2 linked regions of the Exiguobacterium sibiricum 7-3 genome follow. The protein of the gene in region 2 binds, or shares a complex with, the protein of the main gene of each other region. Links are inferred from orthologs where the notes say so. Each region holds a gene or a part of one and is shown on either strand. Other genes may lie near its edges.

What was found. The genes of interacting proteins can lie anywhere in the genome.
Region 1: the proteins of mfd (region 2) and uvrA are in contact, whole or in part, in a crystal structure (PDB 4DFC), measured with the Escherichia coli proteins. The link is inferred for Exiguobacterium sibiricum 7-3 from one-to-one orthologs.

The regions. Positions count from the first base shown.
Region 1 is NZ_KK211190.1:649,618-653,935, forward strand. Bases 309-3,691 are described here. They hold uvrA (excinuclease ABC subunit UvrA), read left to right. Parts: upstream 309-635; coding sequence 636-3,491; downstream 3,492-3,691. Other genes in these bases: uvrB (excinuclease ABC subunit UvrB), read left to right, coding at 309-634; P402_RS0104235 (DUF4097 family beta strand repeat-containing protein), read left to right, coding at 3,600-3,691. In the rest of the region: more of uvrB, read left to right, coding at 1-308; more of P402_RS0104235, read left to right, coding at 3,692-4,318. UniProt on the Escherichia coli protein: The UvrABC repair system catalyzes the recognition and processing of DNA lesions. UvrA is an ATPase and a DNA-binding protein. A damage recognition complex composed of 2 UvrA and 2 UvrB subunits scans DNA for abnormalities.
Region 2 is NZ_JHZS01000006.1:18,022-23,414, forward strand. Bases 1,302-5,393 are described here. They hold mfd (transcription-repair coupling factor), read right to left. Parts: upstream 5,018-5,393; coding sequence 1,502-5,017; downstream 1,302-1,501. Other genes in these bases: P402_RS0100775 (polysaccharide biosynthesis protein), read right to left, coding at 1,302-1,505; pth (aminoacyl-tRNA hydrolase), read right to left, coding at 5,076-5,393. In the rest of the region: more of P402_RS0100775, read right to left, coding at 1-1,301. UniProt on the Escherichia coli protein: Couples transcription and DNA repair by recognizing RNA polymerase (RNAP) stalled at DNA lesions. Mediates ATP-dependent release of RNAP and its truncated transcript from the DNA, and recruitment of nucleotide excision repair machinery to the damaged site.

The sequences.
Region 1 (4,318 bases), on a different replicon or contig from region 2:
GGTTCTCGTGACGACGTTGACGAAAAAAATGTCGGAAGACTTGACGGACTACCTGAAAGAACATGGCGTCAAGGTCAACTATATGCACTCGGAAATCAAGACACTCGAACGGATTGAAATCATCCGCGATTTACGGCTCGGCAAATACGATGTCCTCGTCGGGATTAACCTGTTGCGGGAAGGACTTGATATTCCGGAAGTCTCGCTCGTGACGATTCTCGATGCCGATAAAGAAGGGTTCCTGCGTTCGGAACGGTCGCTGATTCAGACGATCGGTCGGGCGGCCCGGAACTCGGAAGGGCACGTCATTCTCTTTGCTGATAAGATGACCGACTCGATGCAGCGGGCCATTGATGAAACCGATCGGCGGCGAAACATTCAGCTCGCCTTTAATAAAGAACACGGTATCACGCCGAAAACGATTCAAAAAGATGTCCGTGGTGTCATCAGTACGACGATTGAGAATGATGATACCGTCGAAAAACTCGAGAAGTTCAACAAACTGAAAAAACCGGAACGCGAAACGTTGCTCGAACAACTCGATCAAGAGATGCGTCAAGCGGCGAAAGACATGCAGTTTGAACGGGCAGCTGAATTGCGAGACCTTATCTTAGAATTGAAAGCAGGTGCCTAAGTTGGCAGAAAAAAAGAACAAAATCATCATCAAAGGCGCTCGCGTCAATAACTTACAGAACATCGATGTCGAAATTCCGCGCGATCAGCTCGTCGTCTTGACGGGCTTGTCGGGATCGGGGAAATCATCCCTCGCGTTTGATACGATTTATGCGGAAGGACAACGGCGGTATGTCGAAAGTCTGTCCGCTTATGCCCGTCAGTTTTTAGGTCAGATGGACAAACCGGATGTCGATGCGATTGAAGGACTCAGTCCGGCGATTTCAATCGACCAAAAGACGACAAGTAAAAACCCGAGGTCGACGGTCGGGACGGTCACGGAAATTTATGACTATCTGCGTCTGCTGTATGCACGGATTGGGAAACCGATCTGTCCTAATCACGGAATCGAAATCTCGAGCCAAACAATCAGTCAGATGGTCGACCAAGTGATGGAACTGCCGGAACGCAGCCGTCTGCAAATTCTCGCGCCGATTATTTCCGGACGCAAAGGAGCCCATGTCAAAGTCTTCGAAGACTTGAAAAAAGAAGGATTCGTCCGCGTCCGTGTTGATGGAGAAACGATCGATTTGACGGATGAAATCGAACTCGAGAAAAATAAAAAACACTCAATCGAAGTCGTCGTCGACCGGGTCGTCGTGCGTCCGGACGCTGAAGCCCGCCTCGCGGACTCACTCGAGACGGCCCTTCGTCTTGCTGACGGTCGCGTCATCGTCGATACGATGGATGGGAACGAACTGTTGTTCAGCGAACATCATGCCTGTCCGATTTGCGGCTTCTCAATCGGTGAACTCGAACCACGCATGTTCTCGTTCAACTCACCGTTTGGTGCCTGTACGTCGTGTGACGGTCTCGGAACGAAACTGGAAGTCGATGTCGATCTCGTCGTGCCGCATCCGGATAAATCGCTCAACGAAGGGGCGATTATCGCCTGGGAACCAACGAGTTCACAATACTATCCTCAGTTGCTGGCGGCTGTCTGCAACCACTTTAACATCGACATGGATACGCCTTTCGAACAGTTGTCGGAAGAACACCGCGATATCTTGTTGAACGGTAGCACGAAGGAAGAAATTCAGTTCCGTTATGAAAATGACTTCGGGATGGTCCGCAATACATCGTTATTCTTTGAAGGTGTCCTGAATAACCTGCAGCGCCGCTTCAAAGAGACATCATCGGACTACATCCGTGAACAGATGGAAGGGTACATGGCGAAAAAAGCGTGTCCGACGTGTAAAGGACACCGCTTGAAACGCGAATCATTGGCAGTCAAAGTGTCAGGAATCCACATCGGTGATGTGACGAAGATGTCCGTCAAACAAGCTGTCGTCTGGTTTGAAGAGTTACCAAGCAAACTGTCGGAGAAGGATCAGACAATTTCGCGGATGATCGTCCGCGAAATTCATGAACGGTCTTCATTCCTCGAAAACGTCGGTCTTGATTATCTGACAATCTCGCGTGCCGCCGGAACATTATCCGGCGGGGAAGCGCAACGGATTCGTCTGGCGACACAAATCGGTTCCCGGCTGACAGGAGTTCTCTACGTCTTGGATGAACCGTCAATCGGACTCCACCAACGCGATAACGACCGCTTGATCAATACGTTGAAGACGATGCGCGATCTCGGAAACACGCTGATTGTCGTCGAACACGATGAAGATACGATGATGGCTGCGGATTACCTGATCGATATCGGACCGGGAGCCGGCGATCACGGCGGATTCGTCACGGCAGCGGGACGTCCGGAAGAATTAATGCAGGATCCGAACTCGTTGACGGGACAATATCTATCCGGCAAGAAATTCATTCCGGTTCCGTCTGAACGGAAACAACCGGACGGTCGGGCCTTACGGATTCATAAAGCGTCGGAAAACAATTTGAAAAACGTCGATGTCGACATTCCGCTTGGTTTGTTTGTTGCCGTGACCGGTGTGTCGGGTTCCGGGAAATCGACGTTGATCAACGAGATTCTTTATAAAACGATTGCTCACGAGATGAACCGGGCGAAGGAAAAACCGGGCGCCCATAAAGGAATTTCCGGACTCGATCAAATCGATAAGGTCATCGATATCGACCAGTCACCGATCGGTCGGACACCGCGTTCGAACCCGGCGACGTATACCGGCGTCTTTGACGATATCCGCGACGTGTTCGCCTCGACGAACGAAGCGAAGCTCCGCGGCTACAAAAAAGGCCGTTTCAGTTTCAACATTAAAGGCGGACGCTGTGAAGCCTGCCGCGGCGATGGAATCATCAAAATCGAAATGCACTTCCTGCCGGATGTCTACGTTCCGTGTGAAATCTGTCACGGAAAACGGTACAACCGCGAAACACTGGAAGTGAAATATAAAGGCAAGACGATTGCTGATGTCCTGGAGATGACAGTCGAAGATGCCTTGGAATTCTTTGATAAGATTCCGAAAATCAGCCGGAAGCTGCAGACGATTGCCGACGTTGGTCTGACATACATGCGTCTCGGACAACCGGCAACGGAACTGTCCGGCGGAGAAGCGCAACGGGTCAAACTGGCATCTGAGCTGCATAAACGGTCGACCGGGAAAACGATTTACATCCTTGATGAACCGACGACAGGGCTCCACGTCCACGATATCGCCCGGTTGCTGAAAGTCTTGCAACGACTGGTCGACAACGGTGACACGGTGCTCGTCATCGAACACAATCTCGATGTCATCAAGACAGCCGATTATTTGATCGATCTTGGTCCGGAGGGCGGAGACGGTGGCGGGAAGATTGTCGCGACCGGGACACCGGAAGAAATCGCAGCTGTCAAGGAGTCGTACACAGGTCATTACCTGGCTCCTGTTCTCGAACGGGACGCGGCCCGGATTGAATCTTGAAACTTTTTTGATTCAGGAATCGTAAAAAGGGAAGTAAGGGAAGTAGAACGAAGTAAATAAGCAAGTCACATCGATTAACGTGTACCAGATCAGAGGAGGGAAATACTGATGAAGCAAGATATGCGCCAACTGATACTTGAACAAGTGAAAGAAGGAAAGCTGACGATTGACGAAGCGCTCGACAAATTAGAGCGCCTCGAGGCAATCGATCAGAACCCGTCGCAGGCAAGTGAGCATAAATACGTGGACGAACCGGAACATTACGACCGGGTCGATCATTATACGGTCGATTCTTTGACAACGAAGGTCATGTCAGCTTTTGACGGCCTCGTCAACCGGATTAAAGAGAGTGATTTATCACTCAATCAAACGTCCGGACCGAACGTCACGTACGTCAAACAATTCCCGTTCAGCGGTGAGACGATTCATTTGGATTTATTTAATGCCAATGCAATCGTCGAACCGGGTGATTTGGAAGAGTGTGAGTTGACCGTTACCGGTCGCCCGCTCCGTCAAGTTAACGAAGAACAGGCACTGGAGCAGCTGCAAGCAGCGCTTCAGCACTCTGTCTCTGCGAATACGTTATCGATTCGTTTAAAAGACAAACGGGTTCGAGCGACGGTTCACTTGAAGGTTCCGCGCCGTCACTATGAATCATTTGTGTTGCAGACGTTAAATGGTGAAATCACGTTATCTTCGCTCGATGCGACGTCGGTGCAACTGATGACGGCGAATGGACGGATTCAGGTTCGTGACCTGTTCAGTGAAGAAGTGAAGACATCAACAGCAAACGGTTCGATCGAAATCGAAGAATCGGAAATCAAGTC
Region 2 (5,393 bases):
AACGGTAACAATGCCCATTCCCGCTCCGTCAAGACACTCATCCGTAAGGCAAAGAGACAAAAGACGCAGGCTCCGCCCAGGACGAGTAAAGCGACCTCAAGCGTCGCTCCAATCCGGTTTTCCCAGCCTGACAGACGGAAAAGTTGTTCGACGATGTATAAAAACAGAGCCATCGGGATGACTGCCTTCAAGAGACGGACATAAAAAGGGCGTCCTGCCGTCACCCGGCCAAACTTCCGATTGAGTAACAGTAACTGAGCTGCCGCCATGACCGCAAAACCACCAAAAGTCGCCATTCCGGCACCAATCATGCCATATAAGGGAATCAAGTAGATGTTGAGACCAAGCTTGATCAACAGGCCTGCGACGACACCGACAAACGCATATTTTTCCGCATCAACAGATTGAAGACACGATACGATGATCATCGATAAGGAGGCAGTGAACGCCGTTGCTGCCAACCAACTGAGTGCTGCTGTTCCGTTGTCATCCTGATACAAGGCAATGTTCAATGGACGCATGACACCCACTAATCCGACGGTTGCTGCTGCCGCTATCAATAGTCCGGATCGTAAAAGTGTCTCGAGATGCAGTTTTGTCGCCGCATCATTTCGCTTCCGGTATTCCATCAGCAACGTCGGAACGCTGGCTAAACTGATGGACGTCGCGAACAAGATCGCAAACTGTAACAGAGGGTATCCTCGATCAAAAATTCCTTTTTCGACTTTCGTCTCCATCGAATTCCCGAGTAAATTGACAAACGTCAATCCATCGATCAATTGCATCAGCAACAAGGCTAAAGACGCGATACTGACTGCTAGACCACTCGTCAACAGGACCCGTCCGACACGGCGAATGTGTCGTTTCGAGATGACGGGACGACCGATTTTATCTTTCGCAAAACGTAACAACAAGGCAAGCGACGCAATGCTTCCGCCGAGTGCCGTCATATGGGCGTTTGCTCCGACTTGATAGGGATTCGCACCTACCTGAACACCGTAATATGTCACGATCAACAATAAACAGACCCGAACGGCGTTTTCCGTGATTTGTGAGAAAGCCGTCGGACCCATCTCAAGATCCGCTTGAAACATCCCGCGTAAAACAGCAATGACCGGCAACAGGTAAAACGTAAAAGTGACGGCACGAAGCGGTTGGACGAGTTGTTCATCGCCGAATAAGAGTGCGACTTCAGGAGCGACCCACCAACCAATCGTTCCGAGTATAATCGACATCGCGAGCAGGACAAAGAAAATCGACCACAACACTTCGCGTTTCTCTTCCGGATGATGCAACGTTAACTTCGCAACGACGACCGGTAAGGCGTAAATGCCAAGCGCCGCCGCAATCGCAAATACCGGATAGACGGTTTGATAGACATATAACCCAAAGTCTCCCGCCATATTTTGATACGGAATCCGGTAAAAGAAACTCAACAGTTTTGAGACATAGCTCGAAATAGCAAGCAAAGCTGCCCCTTGCGCAATCGTCCTTCGTTGGCTCATTGTACGATCCGGCGGTCAATCTCAGCCAGTAACCGTTCAGCCTGCTCTGTCATCTGTTGTAAGTTTTGTTTCCCGCGGTTGAGCGTCAGAACAAGTTTACCTTCTTCCTGCCCCATGCCTAGACCACGTCCGATCGGAACGGTCCATTTGACGAAATCCGCTACATCCAGCGTTTGTGTCGTCTGTTCAGACAGAACGATTTCAATTTTCGGATCCGTTTGTTTGACCCGTTCCACCCGTGCCCGTTCGGCAAAGATTCTCATTCGAGTTAATTGAATCAACCGTGCCACTTCAGTCGGGAATTCCCCGAAGCGCTCCAGCATCTCTGTTTCCAGCGATTCCAGACTTTTTGGTGTATCGACATATTTCAAACGTTTGTAGAACTCGATTTTGAGTTCCGAATCTGCCATATAGTGACTTGGAATATAGGCATCCAAACTGAATGTGAAATCCGGAACGAATTTCTGAACTTTTTTTCTTCCTTTCATCCGTTCCTTCCGTTCTTCGACTGCTTCCGAAAGCATTTGTGAATACAGATCGAACCCGACAGAGTCGATGAAACCGGATTGTTGGGACCCGAGCAAGTTCCCGGCTCCGCGAATCGATAAATCACGCATCGCAATCTTAAATCCGCTCCCAAGCTCAGTGAATTCCTTGATTGCTTGCAGACGACTTTCCGCAACTTCCGTCAATCTTTTTTGCGGACGGTATGTGAAGTAGGAATACGCGACACGGCTCGATCGACCAACGCGACCGCGTAATTGATACAACTGGGAAAGACCCATCTGATCTGCATCGTTGACAATCAAGGTATTGACGTTCGGAATATCGATACCCGTCTCAATGATCGTCGTACTGACCAAGACGTCCGCATCCCCTTCGAAGAAGGCGATTAATTGACTCTCAAGTTCTGTTTCTGTCATACGACCATGGGCAGTAACGACACGTGCTTCCGGTACGAGTGCCCGGATTTCCTCCGCTTTCCGTTCGATTCCTTCGACGCGGTTATACAGGAAGAAGGCTTGTCCGCCCCGTCCAAGTTCACGCTCCAGTGCTTCACGCATGACGATTCCGTCATACTCCATGACATACGTCTGAACCGGGTAACGGTTTTCCGGGGGTGTCTCGAGCACGGATAAATCACGAATTCCGATCATCGACATATGCAGCGTCCGGGGAATCGGTGTCGCAGTCAATGTCAGAACATCGACGTTTGTCTTCAACTGTTTCAGTCGTTCCTTGTGTTTGACGCCAAAACGTTGTTCTTCATCGATGATCAATAATCCGACGTCCGCGAACTGGACATCTTTCGACAGGACACGATGGGTACCGACGACGACATCGATTGTCCCTTCCTTCAATCCTTTTTTCGTCGCTTTCAGTTCTGCCGCCGAGCGGAAACGACTCATGACGGAGACGTTGATCGGCCACTCGCTGAATCGTTCGAGCATCGTTTCATAATGCTGTTGGGCAAGCACCGTCGTCGGAACGAGTAAGGCGACCTGTTTTCCTGCCATGACAGCTTTAAAGGCTGCCCGAATGGCAACTTCCGTTTTCCCGTAACCGACATCCCCACACAACAGACGATCCATCGGGCGTGGTCGTTCCATGTCTTTTTTAATCTCTTCGATCGACCGGAGTTGGTCGACGGTTTCTTCATAAGGGAAGGACGCTTCAAAGGCCTGTGTACTGTCATCATCTTCCGGGAACGCAAAGCCGACGGCTGCTTCCCGCGCCGCGTAGAGCTTAATCAGTTCATCCGCGATATCCTCGACGGATTTTTGAACTTTCGCCTTGACCTTCTTCCATTCCATCCCGCCCAATTTATAAATCTTCGGCTCTTTTCCTTCTGCCCCGACATACTTCTGAATCAAGTCAATCTGGTCGACCGGGACATACAACGAATCTTCGCCGGCATAAATCAAATGCAGGTAATCTTGGTGATTGCCAGCGACATCAATCGTTTTGATGCCATGATAACGACCGATTCCATGATGGATATGGACGACATAATCGCCGGTCTTCAATTCCTGATAACTTTTGATCCGTTCGGCATTTGTCAGTTTCGTCGTTTGCTTCCGGCGTCGTGCCGGCTGTTTAAAGACCTCTTCTTCCGTGATGACGACGAGACGGGCATTTGTCATCTCGAACCCACCGTGAATACCACCGATTAAAATCGACGGATGCCCGCGGCGAATCTCATCTTCCGTCGTGTGCAAGGAAGCTTCGACTCCGTAATCCGATAACGTCTGACGCATCCGTTCCGCCCGTTCCCTGTTACTTGCCAGGAAGACCATCCACATATCGGCCCGGCCGTACCGGTCGACTTCCTGTTTCAATCGTTCCATCTGTCCATGGAAAGGTGCAATCGGCTTGATGCTGAAATGAATCGCTGCACTTTCCGGAACACCGCTGCGCCGTGTCGGAAGTAATGATAAATACAGCAACTGTCGTTGCTTGAACACCTGCAACATCGGAACCGATAACGTATAGTCGCTGATGCTTTGACCACGCTCAATCAAAGAGGCCATCCATTCGGCTTCTTCCGTATCCTGGACCTCGGCTGCTTCTTCAATCCGTGCCACCTCATCAACAATCAAAACAGCATCCTTGATATCGTCGAGTAACGTCGTTTCATATAGAAGTGGTGCATATTTTGCAAGTTGCTTCGGACGATCACCGCTTTCGAGGACTTCGACGTCGTAAGCAATTCCTTCTTCCAGTGCAGCCAACACTTCCGTACTTTGGACCCGTTCCTTCGTCGCTTCGTACAGATGGCGCAATTGTTCACCGGCCGACTTCAATCCGTCGCGTGTTGCAAAATGTTCCGTTGCCGGAGGCACTAATGCTTCGGCGATGACACCAAGCGAACGTTGGGTCTCCGCATCAAACGTATAGATGGAATCGACTTCCTCATCAAATAAATCGAGCCGATAAGGACGTTCGACGGTCAACGGGTATAAATCAATGATGCTTCCGCGAACAGCGAATTCTCCAGGTGTCGTCACCGTTGCCGTCCGTTCATAGCCGGCATCGACCAATTCTTGAATAAAGTCGGGAATCGACAGGACATCCCCCGGTTTGATTCGTTTCGTATGCCCTAAAAAGTCCGATGCCGTCGGGACATAACGTCTCAGCCCGACAAGCGGAATGATGAGAATTCCGTCGTCCGTCGTCAGCAGACGATGACGCGTTTCAATCCGGGTCGCGCGCAACTCCGGACTTGCACCGTATGACAGCTCCGCCGCAAGCGTTTCGTCGACCGGATACAACATCACGTCCTGCTCGGGTACAAGTTCAATTAAATCATCATATAATTTTTGAGCCTGGAACATGTTATGGGTCACGATGACGAATCGTTTTTTTGTCTCTTGGTAAATACCGGCGATGAATAATGCTTTTCCGCTGTTCATCAGTCCCGTGATCAGTTGAGCATTGACCCCGTCGCGGAACCGTTCCCGGACGGTTTTAATCTCCGGAATGCCGAGTAACAGATTTTGTAGTTGTTTCATACTTTCTTTCCCTCCTAGGACGACAGCAAAAACGCTTTGGTCACCCAAAGCGTTTTGTTCAGTTATAACGATTCATCAATGCTAAAAACGGCGTATCGATGAAATCGGTTGCGATATCGACGGAATCAGACAACACATGTTGCAACGTCGTCTGTTCTGATTTGGCGAATGGCATCAAGACCCAGTCGATGACTTGAATCGGTGCTGGCGGACGACCTACTCCGAGTTTCAATCGTTTGATGTCCTGTGTACCTAAATGTTGAATCAACGATTTGACCCCGTTATGACCACCGGCACTTCCTTTTGAACGCAGGCGCATCTTCTCAAGCGGCAAATCAAGGTCATCATAAATGACGAGGACATCCTCGACCGCGAT